DNA from 3 places in the Pandoraea sp. NE5 genome. Region 1 is predicted to be linked to each of the others. Evidence: predicted binding sites of a transcription regulator. Region 1 holds the regulator's gene; each other region holds the start of a gene.
The links. The regulator sigma-54, encoded in region 1, starts transcription at its own class of promoters, with help from an activator protein. The targets are predictions, from matches to a motif close to TGGCANGNAANCTGCTTT.

Region 1 (7,557 bases):
TGCCGAAGTCAGGGCACGCTGCCACTGGGTTGCCGCCACGCGCGGCGGCGAAGGCGCCGTGCGCGAGCTGTGCGACTTCATTCTGCGTGCCCAGGGACGTTACGACGCCCTGCTCGCCGACGCGCTCGCCTGACGCGTCGAGGAAGCCGATCATCCATGGCCACTCAACGCCTCTCACCCGCTTCGCTGGTCGCCATCGTCGTGCTGGCCGGCCTGGCCGCCGGCACTTACTGGCTCGTGCAACGCACGCTGCCGTCTGACGCCGACCGCGCGCCGTATGTAAAGCAGCACATTCCGGATTACTTCGCCGACGACATGGTGATCTCCACCCTGTCGGCGACCGGCCTCACGCAATACCGCGTCAATGCCGTGCACATGACGCATTACGAGGACGACCAGACCACGGCCATGACCATGCCCGCCGTCCGCGCGTTCACGCCGAATCAACCGGAAGTGACCGCCACGAGCAAACGCGGCACGCTCAATGCCGACATGTCCGTCGTCGATCTGTACGACGACGCGGTCGTGGTACGTCAGGCCGGACCGCGCGATCCGCAAATGCGGGCGCTGTCCCAGCACTTCCAGGTGCTCGTCAACGACGACATCGTGCGCACGGAATTGCCAGTCCAGCTGTTCCGCGGTGCTTCCGTGATGTACGGCGATGGCATGATTTTCAATAACATCTCGCGCGCCGTACAATTGCTCGGCAATGTTCACGGCACGATCCAGCCGGCGGAACTGGGCGGCAATCGCCCGGCACCGGCCGCCGCGCCGAGCGCGCCACTCCAGACCAAACCGGGCCCCAAGACCCCATGACCGATCGCCGCCAACCGCGCCCCGTCTCCCTGTCGCTGCGTCGCCTGCGCGCACTGGCCGCCGCCTTCGCCATGCTCGGCGCCCTCGCGTCGCCGCTCGCCCATGCCGAACGCGCCGACCGCGACAAGCCGCTCAACATCGAGTCGGATCACATGAGCTACGACGACCTCAAGCAGGTCAACATCTTCACCGGCAACGTGACGATGACCAAGGGGACGATTCTCCTCAAGGCCGATCGCGTCGAAGTGACTCAGGATCCAGAGGGCTATCAGTACGCCACGGCCTATTACAAGCCGGGCGGCCCGCTCGCCTACATGCGCCAGAAGCGCGACGGCCTGGACGAATACATCGACGGCTGGGGCCAAACGATCTATTACAACGGCAAGACCGAAGTCGCCACGCTGACCACACAAGCCACGCTCAAGCGCCTGGCCGGCGGCACGAGGGTGCTCGACGAAATTCACGGTAGCGTGATCACGTACGACACGTACAACGAGGTCTATACCGCCAACAGCGGTGCCGATCAGGTCAACGCCAACAATCCGAACGGCCGCGTGCGCGCCACGCTCGCCCCGCGCAATGCCACTGGCGCGAACCAGCCAGGCGCCGGCGGCGCGAGCAAGCCGGCGGCCGCGCCCAAGGGCGATCTGCCGCCGCTGTCTCCCTCCAAAAGCATCGGGAATCCGCGTGAGTAATTCTGCCAATAGCAACGCCTCGACGATCCATCCGGGCGACGGTCAATCGGGCAAGCCGAGCGCGCTCGTGGTGCGCTCGCTCAAGAAACAATACGGTGCCCGTACTGTTGTCAAGGACGTCTCGCTCGATGTGAAGAGCGGCGAAGTCGTGGGACTGCTCGGCCCGAACGGCGCGGGCAAGACGACATCGTTCTACATGATCGTGGGCCTCGTGCCCGCCGACGACGGCGAAATCCAGCTCGACGGCAACGTGATCAGCGAGCTGCCGATTCACGAGCGCGCCCGCATGGGCGTCTCGTACCTGCCGCAGGAAGCGTCGGTGTTCCGCAAGCTCACGGTCGAAGACAACATCCGGGCGGTGCTCGAATTGCAGCTCGATGCGCACGGCAAGCCGCTCAAGCGCGACGAGATCGACCGACGCATCGAAGCGCTGCTCGACGAGTTGCAGGTGAGCCATTTGCGCGAAAATCCGGCGATGTCGCTCTCGGGCGGCGAACGCCGCCGCGTGGAAATCGCCCGCGCCCTGGCCACGCAACCGCGCTTCATTTTGCTTGACGAACCGTTCGCGGGCGTCGATCCGATCGCCGTGCTGGAAATCCAGCGAATCGTGCGTTTTCTGAAAGATCGTGGCATCGGTGTCCTGATTACCGACCACAACGTACGCGAGACGCTCGGCATCTGCGATCACGCCTACATCATTAGCGAAGGCTCGGTGCTCGCCGCCGGCACGCCCGACCAGATCGTGGCCGACGAAAGCGTGCGGCGCGTATATCTGGGCGAAAACTTCCGGATGTAAAGCAAATTTTTCGCATGTAAACCCTGCCTCCGATAGGGGGCCGGGCCGGTTTCGCTGGCGTGACAAAGCCTCTACAATGAAGGCGAGAAATGCTATGAAACCGACCCTTCAACTCCGCACCTCCCAGCACCTGACCCTCACGCCTCAGTTGCAGCAATCCATCCGATTGTTGCAACTGTCGACGCTCGAACTTCAGCAGGAAGTCGAGCACGCCCTCACCCAGAACCCGATGCTCGAGCGCGAGGACGATTGGCTCGCCGGCACGATCCGTGTGGGCACGGACGGATCGCTGCGCAATGAGCGGGGCTCGTCGAGCAGCAGCACCAACGACACGCCGGAATCGGCCAGCGGCCAGGACGACGCCCGCGAACTCGACGGCGAGACCCGCTTCGACGACAACGCGCGCGACGGTGGCAACGACTGGAGCCTGAACGACTTTGCCCGCTCGGGCAGTGCGTCGGACGACGACGACAATGAGCGGCCGCAACTGCACGTCGATCATCCCAATCTTCGCGAACACCTGCTCGCCCAGTTGCGCCTGACGAAAGCCAGCCCGCGCGATCGCCTGCTGGTGGAATTCCTGATCGAATCGCTCGACGAAGACGGCTATCTCGGCACCCTGCTCGACGAAATGCAGGCGGAAATGTCCGAGGAACTTGGGCTCGAGACCGAAGAGATCAACGCCGCGCTCGCGCTGCTGCAGAGCTTCGACCCGGCAGGCGTGGGCGCCCGAACCCCGTCAGAATGCCTTCGCCTGCAACTCCAGCGGCTGCCGGCAAGCAGCGTGCGAACTCTGTCGCTGCGCATCGTTTCCGATCATCTGGAGCTGCTCGCCGCGCGCGACTACACACGGTTGCGTCGTCTGCTGGGCGTGAGCGAGGACAGCCTGCGCGCGGCGCATCAACTGATTCGCTCGCTCGACCCGTTCCCGGGCGCCGCCTACGGCTCGCCCCAGGCGGATTACGTCATCCCCGACGTGCTCGTGCGCAAGCAAGGCGGCGGCTGGACCGCCGAACTCAATCCCGAGGTCATGCCGCGCCTGCGCATCAATGAAATGTATGCGCGCATCCTTCGCAACAACCGCAATGCGCCGGGAACCGGCAACCTGCAGCAGCAACTTCAGGAAGCGCGCTGGCTCATCAAGAACATCCAACAGCGGTTCGACACGATCCTGCGCGTGTCGCAGGCGATCGTCGAGCGTCAGAAGAACTTCTTCACGCATGGCGAAATCGGCATGCGGCCCTTGGTTTTACGCGAAATTGCTGATACGCTGGGTTTACATGAATCCACGATTTCACGCGTGACAACCAGTAAGTACATGCTCACTCCATTCGGAACCTTCGAGCTTAAGTACTTCTTTGGTTCACACGTGGCCACGGAAGCCGGGGGCGCCGCCTCATCGACCGCCATCCGCGCACTCATCAAGCAACTCATAGGAGCAGAAGATCCGCAGACCCCCCTTTCCGACAGCCGTATCGCGGAGCTGCTGGCAGAGCAAGGGTTCGTGGTAGCGCGACGCACCGTCGCGAAATACCGCGAAGCCATGCGCATTCCCGCAGTGAACTTGCGCAAATCTTTGTAGGACGGTCCTGGTGTGCCATCTTGGCTCGCTGGGGCATCACGCCGCAGTGCGACATTGCGTCACGCCAATGGCTCGCACTCCCGCTAGCCAGCGTTGCTTGTGACGCGGCCTGCACTTCGGCATTTCAGCAAGGAGAGCAGCTATGAATCTGAAGATCAGTGGACATCATCTCGAACTCACGCCGTCGCTGCGCGAATTCGTGGTCAACAAGCTTGAACGCGTGTTGCGCCATTTCGACCAGCTCATCGGTGCCGAGGTGATCCTATCTGTCGACAAGACCAAGGAGAAGACCGGACGCCAGATCGCTAGCGTCACCGTGTATCTCAAGGGCAAGGAGATTTTCGTCGAGAAGTGTGACGAGAATATGTACGCCGCCATCGACAAGCTGATCGACATGCTCGACCGCAAGGTTATGCAATACAAGGACAAGGTTCAGGATCATGGCCGCGAGGCCCTCAAGCACCAGGAACCTCCCGAGGCGGAACCGCTGCAATGAGTCTGTCCGGGCAAGGTAGCCGCATTGACCGACACTGACGGCGATTCGCGAGGAAGCCCACGCGCACATCGACGTCTGTCGTAAGTCTCTGGCATCACCCACCGCGGGGCCGTTGAACGGCCCCTTTTGCATGCTCCCTCGCATCGCCGGGAGTGCGTCGACGGGTGGTCTATAATGCGAGGTCAACCGGGGGGCTGGAGGGCGACCATGCGTTCGCCCGCATTACAAGATGAACCGTTTAGTCAAACTCTTACCTGCGTCCAACATATTGCTTGGACTGTCTGTCACCAGCAAGAAGCGCGTCTTCGAGCAAGCCGGGCTTCTCTTCGAGAACAATGCCGGCCTGTCGCGCGCGCTTGTCACCGACAATCTGTTCGCCCGCGAGCGTCTCGGCTCGACCGGACTGGGAGAAGGTGTGGCCATTCCGCACGGGCGCATCAAGGGCCTCAAGCATCCGATGGCAGCCTTCGTGCGCCTGGACGATCCGATTCCCTTCGAGGCCCCCGACGCGCAACCCGTGTCCCTGCTGTTCTTCCTGTTGGTACCGGAGCAGGCAACGCAGCAGCATCTCGAGATATTGTCCGAAATTGCGCAGTTGCTCTCGGATCGCACGATGCGCGAGACCTTGACCTCCGCGCCGAGTGCCGACGATATCCATACTGCGCTCGCGAACTGGCAACCCTGAGCCGGCGCTGGTGCGGCTATCCCGGTGTTTCGGGGTATCGCGCCGCGACGCAGGACGAACTCCGTAGCACCCAACCCCAACCGAACGAGGCGACGCGGTGGAACTGACCGGCATCAACGCGCAAAGCATTTTCGACGACAACGCCGCCACGCTGCGTTTGTCGTGGCTGACCGGGCACGAGGGGTGGGAACGTGGCTTCACGCCCGAGAGCGTGTCGACGGCCACCTCCAGCGCCGACCTCGTGGGTCACCTGAACCTCATTCACCCGAACCGGATTCAGGTGCTTGGCGAGGCCGAGCTGCGCTACTACCAGCGCCTCACGGACGAAAACCGCAAGCGCCACATGGGCGAAGTCATCGCGCTCGAGCCGCCGTTCCTCGTGGTGGCCGACGGCCTCGAAGCCCCGCCCGATCTCGTACTGCGCTGTACCCGCTCCTCCACGCCACTGTTCACCACGCCGATGTCGACGGCGGCGGTCATCGACAGTCTGCGCATGTACATTTCGCGTGTGTTCGCCCCGCGATGCACGATGCACGGCGTATTTCTCGACATTCTGGGCATGGGGGTGCTGCTCACCGGCGATTCCGGCCTCGGCAAGAGCGAGCTCGGCCTGGAACTGATCAGCCGCGGTCACGGACTGGTAGCAGACGATGCGGTCGATTTCGTGCGCCTCGGGCCGGATTTCGTCGAAGGCCGTTGCCCGCCGCTGCTGCAAAACCTGCTGGAAGTGCGCGGCCTGGGTTTGCTCGACATCAAGACGATCTTCGGTGAGACGGCCGTGCGCCGGAAAATGAAGCTCAAGTTGATCGTTCAGTTGGTGCGCCGCCCCGATGGCGAATTCCAGCGGCTGCCGCTCGAAGCGCAAACCGTGGATGTGCTGGGCCTGCCCATCAACAAGGTGATTCTGCAAGTGGCGGCCGGGCGAAACCTCGCCGTGCTGGTCGAAGCCGCCGTGCGCAACACGATCCTGCAACTGCGTGGCATCGACACCCTCAAGGATTTCATGGAGCGCCAGCGTCAAGCCATGCAAGATCCGGACGGCATGCAGAATCGGCTGCTCTGAGCGATCTCCTGCCGGACGAATGCCCCGGGTTTACCGCAATTTCTGCGTCTTTCTGTCAACGCCGCGCGATTGCGGCGCGTTTTCTTTCATGTTGTAATCGCCACGCGGTCCAATCCCGTGCGTGTCGACCTTATGGAGAGACGATCATGAAAAAAGCATTCGCTGCATTGCTTCTGGTATCCCCGCTGCTCGCATCGCCCGTGTTTGCCCAGACGGCCGCCCCCGCACCTGCGCCCAAGGCTGCCAATACCCAACAAAGCAAGATGGGCGTCTGCAATGCGCAAGCTGGCAGCAAGAAAGGCGACGATCGCAAGGCGTTCATGAAGGAATGCCTGTCGAACAAGCCCGCCGCCAAGCAGACCCAGCAGGAAAAGATGAAGACCTGCAATGCCCAGGCTGGCGACAAGAAGGGCGACGATCGCAAGGCGTTCATGAAGTCGTGCCTGTCGAACAAGTAAGCGCACCGGGGGCTTTCCCGCACCGACCTTCTGACGAATCGACGGATGGACGGATAAGCGGCGAGCCTGCCCACAGGCTGACACAACGGCGCCCCTCGCGGGCGCCGTTGTCGTTTCTCGCGCGTCATTCTCGCGAATGGAGCAAAAACGCATGGAACGTTCTTCTTTTTGGCCGCTCGACACCCATACGACACAATCGCTTACCATGATCGCTGTATCCGGGGAATCTCATGAAGATCGTACTGATTACCGGCGTTTCGGGTTCCGGCAAATCGCTCGCCCTGAACGTCCTCGAAGATGCGGGTTACTACTGCGTCGACAATCTACCGTCGCGCTTTCTCCCTGAACTCGCCGAGTATCTCGAAACGCAGAACTACACACGTCTCGCCGTTGCCATCGACGCGCGCAGCGGCGGCTCGCTTGCCGATCTGCCGCCGATCATTGGCGGCCTGCGCCGCTTCGGTCACGACGTGCGAGCCCTGTTCCTCAACGCCACCACGCAAACGCTGGTTCAGCGCTTCTCGGAGACACGCCGCCGTCACCCGCTCTCCGTGACGAGCGACGATACCGTCTCGGCCAATGGTTCGCTGGTCGAAGCGATCGAGACCGAGCGCGAAATGCTCAACAGCGTGGCCGAACTCGGTCACCAGATCGACACCAGCAATTTGCGCGCGAGCGCGTTGCGCCGTTGGATCCGCGAGTTCGTCCAGCACGATCACACCGGACTCACACTGATGTTCGAGTCCTTCGGATTCAAGCATGGCGTGCCGCTCGACGCCGATCTCGTCTTCGACGTGCGCTCGCTGCCCAATCCGTATTACGACACGCAGCTGCGTCCGCTGACCGGTCGCGATCAACCGGTGATCGACTTCCTGTCGGCCATCCCCGAAGTCGACGAGATGACCAACGATATCGGCGCCTATCTGCAGAAATGGCTGCCGAGCTATATGCGCGACAACCGCAGTT
Region 2 (7,557 bases), 1.9 Mb from region 1:
CTCCGCCGCCCGCAGTGCGGCGGAGCCCGTCGGTGAGATTGCGAAACCGTTAGCGGATTTGCGTTACTTCAGAAAGCCGATCGAGATCCAGGGGACGAGTACCACGAGCAGCAATGCGATGAACAGCGCGCCCATGTAGGTCCACATCCGGTTGAAAACCTTGTCGGGCGATGTCTTGCCGATGGCGCACGCAGCGTAGAAGCCAACGCCCAGCGGCGGGGCGAACAGTCCCATGCCCATCGAAAGAATTACGACCATCGCGTAATGCACGTCATGAATGCCCAGGGAGCGTGCCACCGGGAACAGCAGCGGTCCGAACAGCACGATGGCCGGAATGCCTTCGAGCACGCTGCCCAGGATGATGAACACGACCATCGAGATGAGCAGGAAGCCGACCTGACCGCCGGGCATGCCATGCATCAGACTGACCAGCGCGGCGGAGAACCCGGATTGCGTGAGCGCCCAGGCCATGGCCGTGGCCATGCCGATAATCAGCAGGATCGCGCCGGAGAGCGCGGCCGTTTCCGTCAACAGCGGATACAGACGTTTGAAGTTCAGGTGCTTCTTGAATGCATGCACGATCAGGCCGATCACGACCGTGTAGGCGATACCGACGGTCGAGACTTCGGTGGCCGTGGCGGCCCCCTCGATCACGGCCGTGCGGATGAGAATCGGCAGGGCGAGCGCCGGCAAGGCCACGATGAACGTCTTGCCGATCACGCGCCACGGCGCGCGGCGGGCCGCACTCGGCGCTTCCTTGCGCGAACGTGCGAAACACACCACGACGATGGCCAGCGTTGCGATGACCGCGGGCAGCAGGCCGCCGACGAAGAGCGAGGTGATCGACACACCGCACACGGCGCCGATCGTGATGAGCACCAGGCTCGGGGGGATCGTCTCCGTCATGGCGCCGGTCGACGAGAGCAGCGCCACGAGATCTTCCGGCTTCGAGCCGCGTCGCTGCATCTCGGGGAAGAGCGCGGGCGCGACGGCCGCCATGTCGGCCGCTTTCGATCCGGAAATGCCCGAGACCAGGAACATGGCGCCGAGCAGCACATATTGCAGGCCACCGCGCACGTGCCCGAGTAGCGCGGCCATGAATTCGATCAGGCTGCGTGCCAGCCCGCTCATTTCGATGAGCGCGCCGAGCAGTACGAACAGCGGCACCGACAGCAGGATGAGGCCTGACATTCCTTCGTCCATGCGGCTGACGACGATCTGCAGCGGGGCGTCGGTCACGAGCGCCAGATACGCCAGTGTTGCCGTCCCGAACGCAAACGCAATCGGAATGCCGCCGGCCACGCAGACGCCGACGATCAGCACGAAGAACACCAGCAGGTTGTAATTGCCCATGGCGATGAGCGCGGGGCGCCCAAGCCAGAGCGCGGCACCCAGCGTGGCCACGACCAGCACACCGAGTCCGAGCTGGCGCAGGCTCGAACAGCGCGCCAGGCGCGAGACGGCGGCAATGAGCATCAGCACCGCGCCCACGGGCAGGGCCGCGGCGCGCAGCCCGTCGGGAATTTCCAGCGCGGGCGTGGTGATGTCCATCTGCTCGATGGCATGCGAATACGCGGGCACGATAATGAGTGCGACGAATACGCAAACCGTGAGCGCGGCCATGGTCTGAAACCAGTCACGCCATGCCGCCGGGAGTTTGTTGACGATGGCGGACAGCCGCATGTGCTCGCCCCGGTCGAGCGCGAGCACGGCACCGAGCATCGATAACCAGATGAACAGGATCTGTGCCAGTTCGTCCGACCAGGTGAGCGGATTGTCGAACCCATAACGCGAGATCACCCCCGCGAGCAGGATGAGCGTCTCGGCCACCACCAGCAGCACGGCAACCGCTTCGGTGACTTTCATCACCGCGCGGTTGACGTGGCAGAAGAGGCGGGCAAGCGCGTGCGTCGGCTCGGCCGTCATCGTCAACGTTTCCATTTACGCAAGCTTCCCGGTGTACTTTTCGAGCATCGACCACGCCTCATCGCCGAACTTCTTGTGCCATTCGGCATAGAATCCGGCGGCGCGAAGCTTGTCGCGGAACTGCTCGTTGTTCGGTGCATTGAACACGAGGCCCTTCTGCTTGAGTTCGGTCGTCACGCTGTCGTTGAGCTTGCGCACATCGTCGCGTTGCGCGAGCGCGGCGGCGTTCACGTTGGCGGTGACGATCGCCTGCAGGTCCTTCGGCAGTTTGTCCCACTTCTGCTTGTTGCCAAGGAACCAGAAGCCGTCCCACATGTGGTTCGTCATCGACACGTACTTCTGCACTTCGTACAGCTTGGCCGTGGTCAGAATGGCCAGCGGATTTTCCTGGGCTTCGACGATGTGCGTCTGCAGGGCCGAATACACTTCGGAGAAGTTGATCGACGTGGGCGCGGCGTCGAAGGCGCGGAACATCGACGTCCACAGCGGGCTCGTCGGCACGCGGATCTTCAGGCCCTTGAGGTCGGCCGGCGAATTGATCGGGCGGCTGCTGGTGGTGATCTGGCGATACCCGTTTTCCCAGATCTTGTCGAAGGCGAACACCGAGGTCTTTGCGATCTGGCTGCGTACGTGGGCGCCCAGGTCGCCATCCATCGCGGCCCATACCTGACCGTAGTCCTTGAACGCGAAGCCCACGCCGGAGATCTGCGCCGAGGGCACGAGCGTGCCGAGAATCAGCGGCGAGAGCGTGAAGTAGTCGATGGCGCCCGAGCGAACCTGGCTCAGCATGTCGCTGTCGCTGCCCAATTGATTGTTCGGGTAAATCTGGAAGTCGATGCGACCTTTCGACTGCTCCGCAATCTTTTGCGCCATCTCTTTGGCGCGAACGTTCATCGGGTGGCTGACGGGAAGATTGTTGGCGAACTTCAGCGTGAATTCGGCAGCGTGCGCTTGCGTCTGATACAAGCCCGTGGCGGCGGCGGCCGACGTGGCGGCCACGACTTTGATGAAGTGGCGGCGATCCATGTTGCTCATACTGCATGTCTCCTGTTTTTAGGTTTGGTGACTGCGTCTGAAGCGCGAGGTGGGCGGACGTGTTGCCCTGCAACGCCTCGGCCATCTCGTAAGGCGAGCGTGAAGTGGCTCGCAAGTGGCTTGGCTATCTTACGCAAATCGAGTGCCAGATCGTCGTTCGAACGGGAAAACCCTTACGTTATTAAGGATTGTTGACCTCCCGCGCCGCGGACATTGTTTGGTTGGCCGACAGATCGTGCGACACCTGTCGCATCGGCCGCCCGTGCTGCGACACCTGTCGCATGCGGCAGGCGACAACGATGCGACAGGTGTCGCTGGGTTTCAGGTACGAGATATCGCGTTGCGGTGCAGCAAACAGCGCTGACCCGGCGCGCCGACAAATTCGCTTGATGGGCCATCGACGGCGGCTTTACGCTTACGTCAACGGCGAGTGCGCCACGCACGCGAACGCGGCGAGGAGGACGCAACGAGACGGCGATGGAGCGCGGGCGCTCGTGCGCCACGCACGGCGGGGCTGTGCCGCACAGGTCTGGCATTGAAATTGCTCACCGGAGCGGGATGACCTCATTTTTCCGGAGACACTTCATGGTTGCTGCATGCCTCACCGGCTGGGCCCACTCCCAGTTCGGAAAACTCGATAACGTCGATGCCGAAGTCCTGTTGGCCGATGTCGCCCAAGCCGCGCTCGACGACGCGGGTCTCGCGCCCGAGCAGATCGATTCCATTCACGTCGGCACGTTCAACGGTGGCTTCCTGTACCAGGACTTTCCGTCGTCGCTCGTTTTCAATCGCATTCCTGGACTACGTTTCAAGCCGGCCACGCGCTACGAAAATGCGTGCGCAACGGGGTCGGCGGCCGTGCACGGCGGTTTGCAGTCCATCGAGGCGGGCAAGGCCACCCACGTGCTCGTGATCGGGTTCGAGAAGATGACCGAATTGGCGACGCCGCAGGTTGGCGAAGTCCTGCTCAAGTGTTCGTATGCACGCGAAGAGGCCGACATTCCGGGCGGCTTCGCAGGCGTGTTCGGCACGATCGCGCAGGCCTATTTCGATCGCTATGGCGATCAGTCCGATGCCCTGGCAGGCATCGCGGCGAAGAACCATCGCAATGGGTCGGTGAATCCTTACGCGCATATGCGTCGCGACTTCGGTTACGACTTCTGCCGCAACGTCTCCGAGAAGAATCCGTTCGTGGCCGGGCCGCTCAAGCGCACCGATTGCTCCATGGTGTCCGACGGCGCGGCGGCGCTCGTGATCTCGAAGGCCGACGTGGCGCGCACGATGCCCAAGGCGGTCGGTTTTCGCGCGGCGGTGCAGGTCAACGACTACCTGCCGCTCTCGCGGCGCGATCCGCTGGCGTTCGAAGGCGGCCAGCATGCGTGGCGTCAGGCATTGGGGGTAGCCGGTGTGTCGTTGAAGGATCTGTCGCTGGTCGAGACGCATGATTGCTTCACGATCGCTGAGCTGATCGAATACGAGGCGATGGGCCTGGCCAAACCGGGGCAGGGTGCGAGTCTGGTCGCCGAGGGCGTGACGGAGAAGAACGGTCTGCTGCCGGTCAACCCGTCGGGGGGCCTGAAGGCGAAGGGCCATCCGGTCGGCGCCACGGGCGTGTCGATGCACGTGATGGCCGCGATGCAACTGACGGGGACCGCGGGCGAGATGCAGATTCCCAACGCGCGGCTCGCGGGCGTGTTCAACATGGGCGGTGCGGCAGTGGCCAATTACGTGAGCATTCTCGAAGCGCGCTGATGCTTCGCTTGAACGGTGGTGAGGCAGGCTGCCCGGCATTTGCCGGGCGGGACTGAGCGAAATGAACGAGGAGACGAGCGACATGCTCAAGAAGGTCATGAATCTCGGCCGCCTGCTGGCCGACGTTGCCCGACGTCATCCGGACGAGCCCGGCCTGATCGTCGGCGACAAGGTCAGCACATGGGGCGAGATCGATGCGCGCGTGAACGCCGCCGTCGATGCGCTGCGCAAACTGGGCGTGGGCAAGGGCGACAAGCTGCTGGTTCACTCGCGCAACAACCTGCCCATCTTCGAGAGTGCATGGGTCGCCTTTCGACTGGGCGCGGTGTGGGTGCCGACGAACTTCCGTATTACCGCACCGGAGGCGGCGTACCTGGGCCAATCGAGCGGTGCGTGCGTGATGATCTACGACGCTGGCTTCGAGGGGCACGTCGACGCCGTGCGCGCCGCATCGCCCGCGTTGCGCCATGTGATCGCGCTGGGCGAGCCACGCGCAGGGGAATTGCATTACGAGACGCTGGTCACGGAACATCAAGGCGCGCCCGGCTACGAGGCGGAAGTCGAGTACGAAGATCCACTGTGGTTCTTCTATACGTCGGGCACGACCGGGCATCCGAAGGCGGGCGTGCTCTCGCATGGGCAGATGGCGTTCGTCGTGACGAATCACCTGGCCGACCTGATGCCCGGCATCACCTATCGCAGCCGCTCGATGGTGGTGGCGCCGCTCTCGCACGGTGCGGGCATTCACGCCATCGTCAATACGGCGCGTGGGGCGGCCAGCGTGCTGCTGCCGGGCGAGAAGATGGATGCCGAACAAGTTTGGCAGGCGATCGAGCGTCATGGCGTCGACAACATGTTCACGGTGCCGACCATCGTCAAGATGCTGGTCGAAGACCCGGCCGTCGATCGCTACGACCATCGCTCGCTGCGGTTCGTGATTTACGCCGGGGCGCCGATGTATCGCGCCGATCAGAAATATGCGCTGCGCAAGCTGGGGCGGGTGCTGGTGCAGTACTACGGGCTGGGCGAGGTGACGGGCAACATCACCGTGTTGCCGCCGTGGCTGCACACCGATGACGACGACGCACCCGACGCGCGCGTGGGCACCTGCGGCGTGCCGCGTACCGGTATGGAGGTGGCGATTCTCGACGAGCGTGGCGAGCGTCAGCCGCCGTTCGCGTCGGGCGAGATCTGCGTGCGCGGTCCGGCGGTCTTCATGGGATATCACAATAATCCGGAGGCGAATGCCAAGGCGTTCAAGGACGACTGGTTTCACACAGGCGATCTCGGACACGTCGATGCGCAGGGGTTCCTGTACATCACGGGCCGCGCGTCGGACATGTACATCTCGGGCGGCTCGAACGTCTATCCGCGCGAGATCGAGGAAGCGTTGCTCACGCACCCGGCCGTGTCGGAGTGCGCGGTGCTTGGCGTGCCCGACCCCAAATGGGGCGAGAGCGGGCTTGCCGTGGTGGTCGCCCGGGAAGGCATGGCCGCTCAGGCCGATGAACTGCTCGGACATCTCGAAGCGCGTATCGCCCGCTACAAGTGGCCGCGGCGCTTCGTATTCTGGAATGCCATGCCCAAATCGGGCTACGGCAAGATCGTGAAGAAGCAAATCAAGACGATGCTCGAAGAGCAAGGAGACTATCGACTATGAAACCTGCGCTTTCACGGATCTATCGACATGCAGGCGCCCCCACGTTACCCCGTGTGGAAGACTGCGTGTTGAGCGGGCAGCACGAACTGCGCGTCACGATCCGGTCGGGTGCGAATCTCGGCGAGTCCTTACGCGAAGCGTTATCCCGCTATGCGTATGGTGGCGGCGTCGGCCGTTTCTGCGCGGGCACCGCGCGAGGTCTGCGGTATCACATGATCGAGACCACCGCCGACGCGGAGCGTCCCTTTGGCTATGGGGCACCGGTCGACGAAATCCGGGAGGTGGATCTGATCGGTGGCGCGATCACTGTGGGCCGCACGGCCGACGGCGCCACGCTGCTGCATTGCCATGCGGGATTTTCCGACCCGAGCGGCGAGTTGCATGGCGGCCATCTGATTCTCGATCACACGTGGGCCGGCGACGAGCCGGTCGTGATTCGCCTGTGTTTGTTCGAGCGCGGCGGCTACGTGAGCGCGGATGACGAGGAGACGCGTTTCCGTCTGCTGCATCCCATCGCGGGAGATCTCTCATGAGCGCCGAACTGGATATCCCGGTCGACATCGAGAACGGCACGCTGGGCAGGTTGGTCGTGGCGCGTCTCAAACCCAATCAGGACTTGACGGAAAGCATCGAAGCGCTGTGTGTGGAGCATGCCATCTCGCGCGCCATCGTGCGCGGTGCCGTGGGAAGCCTGATCGACGCGCGGCTGGCGTTTCGCGCGGGCGACGGCTGGCGCGAACAGCGGGTGAGCGGCCCCGGGGTGGAAATCCTCAATGTGTTCGGTGAGGTCGACGTACGGCCCGAAGCCGTGAGCGAGCTTCCCACGCTGCACGGGATGGTCGCCGATACCGACGGGCGCATGTTCGCCGGGCGCTTCGTGCGCGGCGGCAACCTCTCGTTCATCACCATTGAAGTGACGCTGCAGGAGTGGTTGCCCGCATAGGGGGCGTAGGCATCGATCAGGGCAAGGCAAACGGGGAGTCTTCGGACTCCCCGTTGCTTTAGGGCGTACGCCGTAGCGGCTCAGGCGACCGTCGGGTGCACCAGCCCGTCTTCACGGAACATGTGCTTGACGCCGCGCACGGCCTGACGAATGCGCGACTCGTTCTCGATCAGGGCGAAGCGCACATATTCGTCGCCGTACTCGCCGAAACCGATGCCTGGTGAGACCGAGACCTTGGCCT
Region 3 (7,557 bases), 2.0 Mb from region 1:
ACTCACAGATGAAACCCTTCACGCGGCGGCCATCGGCGACCTGCACCGTGCCAATCCCGAGTGGCGCAGGCACTTGCGCGACGAACCGTCCGAAATGGCGCAGCGGCACTTGCCACAGTTCGATCGCGATGGCGCGCGTGTTCGCCGCCGCAGCCGGCATCTGAACGAGCGCGGGCTTGCGCGGCGTTGTGTCCGCGAGCGCGAAGAGCTGGTAGTCGGGCGTCGTGTGCGTGGCCTCGATCAGGCGCGCGCCGGCTTCGAGCAGTTGCCAGTTCAACGGTTGCCCGCGCAGATGCGCGCCGACGACCGCCAGCGTGACCGACGGCTCATCGGTCGGCAGCGGCCGGAATTCGATGCCGTCTGGACGGTGTTGCCCGAAGAAAAGCGACTGAATCTTGGCGCCCAGCACGGCAAGCCGGTGATCGGCGCCCGCCGGCGCGATCAGCGTCACCCCTGCGGGCAGGCCATCGCCGCGCCTCAGGCACGGCACCGACAGCGCACATAGATCGAGCAGGTTGACGAAATTCGTGTAATAGCCCAGTTGGCTGTTGAGCTCGATCGGATTGGCCTGCACCGCCGCAATGGTGGGATGTGTCGGCGTCGTCGGCACGATCAGCACGTCGATGTCATCAAAGATCGCCTGTGCTTGCCGCTTCAACTCGGCAAGCCGGTATTGCGCGTTGAAGGCATCGACAGCGCTGAAGCCGTCTGCCTTGCCGATCACCGCCGCCACGACAGGGTCGATAGCCGCGCGCTGCGTATCGAAGAACGCGCCGATCGCCGCCCGCCGTTCGGCGACCCACGGGCCGTCGTAAAGCAGCGCCGAGACTTGCGTGAGCGGTTCCATATCTATACCGACCGACTCATAAGGCAGACGGGAAAGCAACGTATCAAGCGTTGCGCGAAACGCCTCCTCGGCCTGCGTGTCGCCGTAAAACTCGGCATACGCGGGCGTGCCGATACGCAATGCCCCGTGGTGCGCCAATCCCAACGCAGGTACGCGGCGCGAGAAGCTATCGAGCGCGTCGAAGTGCGCAAGTTGCGTCATGACTTCCCAGGCATCGGCAACGTCGTTCGCGAAGATCGACACGCAGTCGAGACTTTTGCATGCTGGAACGACGCCGCGCTTGCTGACGAGCCCGAGCGAGGGCTTCAGTCCAACAAGTTCGTTGAAGCCGGCCGGCACGCGGCCTGAGCCGGCAGTATCAGTGCCGAGCGAAAATGCGACGCAACCGGCCGCCACCGCGACCGCCGACCCAGAACTGGAGCCGCCTGAAACGTAATCGGGGAACGTGACCTGCCGCACCGCGCCATAGGGCGAGCGCACGCCGACCAGCCCCGTTGCAAACTGATCGAGATTGGTTTTGCCAATGAGGATCGCGCCGGCGTTGAGCAGGCGCTGCACTGCAAATGCCGTGGCTTGCGGTGTATAGGCAAACTCAACACATGCCGCAGTGGTCGGCATGCCCGCCACGTCGATGTTATCTTTGACCGCGAACGGCACCCCGTACAACGGCATCCGCTCGAACACCGCCGAACCCTCGGCGCGATGTAGCGCTTCGAGTTGTGCGGCGCGCGCATGCAGCGCATCCGCACTCACGCGCCGCGTCCAGATCTCAGGGCGATCGATCGCCTCGATTCGTTGCAGCGTTTCGTCGACGCAACGCGTCGGTGTGAGGCTACCGTGAGCATATCGATCGGCCAGCAGGCGAACCGACAGCGCGGCGCGAATATTTGTGGAATCGTTCATGAGTTCAATCTTGAATACAAGTTTGAACAACAAAGCATGAACCGTGCCATCGGGTCATGAAATCCCCAGGAACCGCTTACGGAGTCTTATGCGGCGGGCGGTTTGCCATGTCCGTGGCATGCCTTCCGTGTAGCCCACCCTGAACCGCCAGCAGCACTGCCGATGCAGATCGTGGTGCGTCAATCCCAACAATGGTGCAGCGACGAGCGCTTATGGACTCCCGTTGAGCGGTCGCATGCCGCACGGATCTCGCCGCCTCGCGGCGCGCCGGGCCATGGCAGGCCGACAGTCACCCCCGATCACGTGTCAAAACGCTGCAGAATTTCATCGATACGAGTCCAATTATTGACTCTATAAATCATAGAATTCTCATATTGAGTCAATTTTATTGACTCAATAGGTTTCATGAGTTAATTTTGAACTACGTGACGGTCTTTCAATAACAGCGTCCCGACGGTGGAGGATAGGGTGGATACAGTTCGACGGTATCGAAGCGGCGAGGCGGCGAAACTCGCGGACATGCCTGCGGCGACGTTGCGCATCTGGGAGCAGCGCTATGGTGTGGTGTCGCCCCCCACCAGCGCCTCGGGCCAGCGCCTGTATTCCGATGTTGATGTCCACCGCCTGAGAACGATCAAGGCGCTGGTGAACCGGGGACACGCCATCAGCTCGATTGCCCACTTGGATGGCGATCAGTTGAGGCACTTGGCCAGCGCAGACCGCAACCCTGCGGTGTCAGACGCCCCCATGCGAGACACGAACCTGTTCATCGTCGGATTTGGCGAAAGCGTGTCGCTTGAGATGCCGAAGGTCGTCAATGCCGTCCGGCTCGAAACCATTCAGGATATCCCTTGCGCTAACGGCGATGATTCCGCCGAGACCTGCGCCGTCATCCGTGTCGAGGCGCTTCACGAAGACGTGGTCCTGGCGATCGTCTCGGCCGCGCAGCGGCTGCTATGCGATGACGTCCTCGTCGTATACACCTTCGGCACGACGCGGGCGGCCGAACTCGCGCGATTGGAGGGCATCAACCTCAAACGCGCCCCCAACGCCACGCTGCACGCGAACGAACTCCTCTCCGAGTACCTGCAGTCGTTGCACCACCGAGATTCCGGCAACGCAGGCCGTGAGCGGATCTGGCGCAGGACGCCACGCCGGTTCGACAACGACACGCTGACGAGCGTGGTCTCCCGCTCCACGACCATCGCTTGCGAGTGTCCCAAGCATCTCGCCGAACTGGTGCTGCAGATTGCCGCGTTCGAGCGTTATAGCGATGAATGCGAGTCGCGCTCACCGGCCGACGCGCTGCTCCATCGACACCTCGGCGACGCGGCCAACAAGGCCGTTGCCATGTTCGAAGCCGCCCTCGCCGCCGTGGCTGAGCACGAAGGCTGGCCCATTCCGGCGACCACGCCCGGAGACCGCTGAACGGCGAGACGCATCGGCGCATTCCTTTTCCGGAGAACCTCATGGGCGCGATTATCGATTCGCAACCGGCCATCACGAAGGGTGCCGCAGAGGGCATCCCGTTGTCGCAAGTCGTCCGGCAGCGCTTGCGCAACGCCGGTGTCCGGTTTCACGCCAACGACAACATCGCCCCCTACCTGCGCGAAGGCGACGTCGACACATTGCAGGGCGAAGTCGCGACGCATATCGAGAACGCGCTTCGCGCGCTCGTCATCGACGTCGACAACGACCACAACACGCGTGAAACCGCGAAGCGCGTGGCGAAGATGTTCGTCCGCGAAGTGTTCTCGGGCCGTTACGAACTGCCGCCCGCGGTCACGGAATTCCCGAACATCGGGCAACTGAACGAACTCACGCTGATCGGGCCACTTCGCGTGCGGAGCGCATGCTCGCATCATCTCTGTCCGATCATGGGTCGCGCGTGGATTGGCGTTTTGCCCGCGGCGAATTCGAACCTGCCCGGTCTGTCCAAATACGCCCGCTTGCTGAATTGGGTCATGGCACGACCACAGATTCAGGAAGAAGCCGTCAAGCAGATCGCCGACTTGCTCGAAGAAAAAATCGCCCCCGACGGACTCGCCGTGGTGTTGGAGGCGGACCACTTCTGCATGCATTGGCGGGGGACCAAAGACGACGGGGCGCGCATGGTAAGCAGTGTCATGCGGGGACGTTTCCTCGAAGATCCCGCGTTGCGCCGCGAGTTTCTGGCATTGATGCCCGACCGCTCGCAGTAAAGGCAAAGGCATCGATCCCGCAGCATCCTCCCTGGAGACGCCGCGATGACAACCATCGACATCAGTCAATACGCTTGTCCAACGGACTCGGGCGTCGCGGGTGGCGCGTCGAAGAACGCGCCCGCGAGTGCGAGTGCGTGCTCGAGTGCGGCCGGTGACAGCGCGGGTGCCGTCCGCGTGTCGGCTCGTCCTTCCCTCGGCGATTGCACCGACCTGACGGGTCTGCTGACGCTTGCCCAGCTCGGCGACGAGGATGCGTTCGCGCAGCTGTACCGGCATACCTCGTCCGTGCTGTTCGGCGTCATCCTCCGCGTGATTCATCATCGCGCCGAAGCCGAAGATATTCTTCAGGACGTCTATATGGCGTTGTGGCAGCGTCGTCTGGTGTTCGATGCGCAACGCGGCGACGTGCTTCCGTGGATGTCGACCATCGCCCGGAACCGAGCCATCAGCTATCTACGCAAACGACAACCGATTCCGCTGGACGAGACCCTCATGTCGTCCATCGCTGCGGATTCCGCCCCGCCGCCGGAACTGACCGAAAGAGATCGCGAAAAGCAACGACTCTCGATGGCAATGACCGCCCTCTCTGCGCAACAGCGGCAGGCCATTACGATCGCCTACTTCGGCGGTTTCACCTACACGGAACTTGCACGAACGCTGGGTGTACCGGAGGGCACTGCCAAAAGCTGGATTCGTCGAGGCCTCGCCAAGCTCCGGGATGTGCTCGAGTCCTGAAAATTCGCGCCGGCGGTCACGCTTGCGCATACCGATAGTCGATGCCAACGTGCTTGATGGACGACGGACGCAAACACAGGCTTTCCATTCACCGACACAGGGACTTCCATGACCAACGCTGTTCCCGCCAAACGATCCGTCGCGCTGCGGTGGCTGAGCGCGCTCTCGTTCGCGTTCCTCCTGCTCTCCGGGTGCGCCAATACGCGTCCGCCGCCTGGGGTCTCCCCCGTGTCGCCATTCGATGCGAGTCGCTATCAGGGCCGCTGGTACGAACTGGCACGCCTCGACCATGCGTTCGAGCGCGGCATGACGGACGTGTCCGCCACCTACACGCCGCAGTCAGATGGCAGTATTCGCGTGCTCAACCGAGGCTTCGATACGTCGAACGGTCGGTGGCAAGCGGTGACCGGCAAGGCGCTGTTTACCGGGTCGCCGTCTGTCGCATCGCTGAAGGTATCGTTCTTCGGGCCGTTCTACGGCGGTTACCACGTGGCCGCCATCGGCCCCGACTATCGCTGGGCGCTGGTGGTGGGGCCGAATACCGGTTACTGCTGGATTCTCGCAAGGGAGAAGCATCTCGACGCGAGCGAGATGAAGCGCATTGTGGCGCGTGCGCAAGCGCTGGGTGTCGATACGGCGTCGCTTGTCTGGGTGTCTCATGATCGTGTCGATCCCGCCAAATGACCCAGCATGGCAAGGCGTTTCTGCCCAGCAAGGTGTGTCAAGCGTGCGGCCGGCCCTTCACCTGGCGCAAGAAATGGGCGAGGGTGTGGGACGACGTCAGGTACTGTTCCGAGCGATGCCGGCGGGTGCGTCGCCCGGAGCCGGTACAATCGGGACAAAATACCTTCGGCAAACCCTTCCGATGATGTCAGTTTCATCCATCCGCCTCATCCGTTCAGCTCCTTCCGCCCGTCCTGTCCGGGCAGCGCTTGCCCTGGCAGCACTGGCCGCCGCCCTGGCCGGCTGCGCGGGTCCCCGGCCGCAGGCCACACCGGAGACCCTGCCAACCGCCAGCACGTCGCCCCCCGCCCCGACGAGTCCGCCGCCCGCCGCCGACGCGCCGCAGGTGGCCGCGCCACTGCCGTGGTGCGTGCAGACCTCGCTACGCGAGGAGGATGACTTGATGCGCAACTTCGGCGGCATTCCCGCCGGCGTTCGCCGGATCGAAGAAACCCGCTTCATCGCCAGCTACGATCGCGCCACTGGCAAGGTCGGGCCGCTCGACAACGGCAATCGCTTCGTCATGGATTTCGACGCACAAGGTCACCTGCTCGCGAACACCGACCGCGGCCACTATTCGTATGACGCCAGCGGCCGGTTGGAGAGCATCGATGGCGCCCCCGTCGAGTGGCAGAGCGCCGACGCCTGGGTTGTGCACGGCCCGGGACGTCGCGCCGCGTGGAAGGAGCAAGTGCGCCAGGAGAACAACGGGCAGTGGGAATGGACCCGCAGCCTCATCGCCGCCGCCAACGGCGCACATTCTCACCGTGCGGGCAGCCTGCAGGCGCGACGGTTCGACGACGAGTGTTTCGCGCTCTCGCGTCAATGGTCGGCGCCCAACGCAGCACGTCAGGTCGTCACGGCCGACGGCAAGGTGCGTCCAGCGCCGAAGCGGGTCTCCTACCGGACGTTCGCCAGCGTGGAGCGCAAGCCGGATGGCGAGCGCATCGTTCGCGACAACGGCGCCGCCGCCCTCATCGACGGTCAATGGCTCGCGCTGGCGTGGGACAACGAGGTCGCGCAATACTCACCGCGTCACGAACTCACGCGCGTGACCCGCACCGACGCCGCCACGGGCGAGCGTCATGTGTCGGAGTACCACTACAAGTACGACGCGCACGGCAATATCGTGCGCGTCGTGATCACCTCGCCCGCCGCGCATGGCGAGAAGGTCGACCCGTTCGCCAATGTCTTCGTGCGCAAGCTGACCTACTTCGACGCGGCGCCGGCTGCCCCGGCGCCCAACCAACTCACGTCGGCAAAGTAAAACGGAACGTCGCCCCCTGCCCGGCCTGCCCGGGCGTGTCGACCAGCGTGATGCGCCGTCCGTGCAGTTGCAGAATGCGATGCACGATGCGCAAACCCAGCCCGCCCTCGCGGCGGGCGCCGCCGACCGTGAATGGCCGCTCGAACAGGCCTTCGCGCGCGGTCTCGGGAATGCCGGGACCGGTGTCGCTCACCAACACTTCGATGTCGGCGCCCACCGGCGCCACCGCCACCGTGATCTCACCGCCCGACGGTGTGTAGCGCAGCGCGTTGTCGAGCAGGTTCGTGAACACGCGCTCGATCAGGCCGAGGTCGGCCCGCGCCACGGGAATTTGCGGCGCGAGTTGCGCGCGCAACGCGACACCGCGCGACTCGGCACTCAGTTCGAATTTCTGAAAGACGTCCTGGATCAGATCCGTCACGGAGAACGGCTCGGCCTCGGGCTGCACGAAGCCATGTTCCAGACGAGCCAGTTCGAACAGCGACTGCGCCAGCGCGCCGACCTTGCGGCTCTGATCGAGGGCGATGCCCAGATAGCGCCGCCGCTCGGCGGGCGTGAGCGTGGCGTCCTTGAGCGAGAGCGTCTCGAGATAGCCGTGCAGCGACGAGAGCGGCGTGCGCAGATCGTGCGAGATGTTGGCGATGAGTTCGCGCCGCTCCTGATCCTGACGCGTGAGCGTGCGCCACTGCGTGCCCAGTCGCTCGACCATCTGTCGGAAGGCACGTTCGAGCACCACGATCTCGTCGTTCGGCCGTGCCTGCTGCGACGCCAGTTCATCCGCGGAGACGGCGGGCAGCGGCACCGGGGCCGCGTCGATATCGAACTCGCGCACCGAATCCGTCAAGCGGCGCAACGGACGCGTAATCAGCGCGAACGCC

Region 2: a site for sigma-54 is predicted at 3,492-3,509, ahead of PanNE5_RS12805 (acetyl-CoA acetyltransferase). Genes of this name have one in related genera too.
Region 3: a site for sigma-54 is predicted at 1,782-1,799, ahead of atzF (allophanate hydrolase). Genes of this name have one in related genera too.

What each region holds. Positions count from the first base shown of each region.
Region 1 is NZ_AP025517.1:908,691-916,247, forward strand. Features, by position in the region: gene PanNE5_RS04180 (KdsC family phosphatase) at 1-133, shown strand, start outside; gene lptC (LPS export ABC transporter periplasmic protein LptC) at 157-816, shown strand; gene lptA (lipopolysaccharide transport periplasmic protein LptA) at 813-1,511, shown strand; gene lptB (LPS export ABC transporter ATP-binding protein) at 1,537-2,307, shown strand; gene PanNE5_RS04200 (RNA polymerase factor sigma-54) at 2,402-3,889, shown strand; gene hpf (ribosome hibernation-promoting factor, HPF/YfiA family) at 4,032-4,385, shown strand; gene ptsN (PTS IIA-like nitrogen regulatory protein PtsN) at 4,615-5,070, shown strand; gene hprK (HPr(Ser) kinase/phosphatase) at 5,168-6,133, shown strand; gene PanNE5_RS04220 (PsiF family protein) at 6,280-6,591, shown strand; gene rapZ (RNase adapter RapZ) at 6,822-7,557, shown strand, end outside.
Region 2 is NZ_AP025517.1:2,799,960-2,807,516, forward strand. Features, by position in the region: gene PanNE5_RS12795 (TRAP transporter large permease subunit) at 64-1,926, opposite strand; gene PanNE5_RS12800 (TRAP transporter substrate-binding protein) at 1,942-2,961, opposite strand; gene PanNE5_RS12805 (acetyl-CoA acetyltransferase) at 3,547-4,713, shown strand; gene PanNE5_RS12810 (acyl-CoA synthetase) at 4,796-6,373, shown strand; gene PanNE5_RS12815 (hypothetical protein) at 6,370-6,906, shown strand; gene PanNE5_RS12820 (PPC domain-containing DNA-binding protein) at 6,903-7,316, shown strand; gene alaC (alanine transaminase) at 7,397-7,557, opposite strand, start outside.
Region 3 is NZ_AP025517.1:2,889,407-2,896,963, reverse strand. Features, by position in the region: gene atzF (allophanate hydrolase) at 1-1,750, opposite strand, end outside; gene PanNE5_RS13240 (MerR family transcriptional regulator) at 2,285-3,178, shown strand; gene folE (GTP cyclohydrolase I) at 3,220-3,951, shown strand; gene PanNE5_RS13230 (sigma-70 family RNA polymerase sigma factor) at 3,997-4,689, shown strand; gene PanNE5_RS13225 (lipocalin family protein) at 4,798-5,373, shown strand; gene PanNE5_RS13220 (DUF2256 domain-containing protein) at 5,370-5,558, shown strand; gene PanNE5_RS13215 (hypothetical protein) at 5,555-6,679, shown strand; gene PanNE5_RS13210 (sensor histidine kinase) at 6,663-7,557, opposite strand, start outside.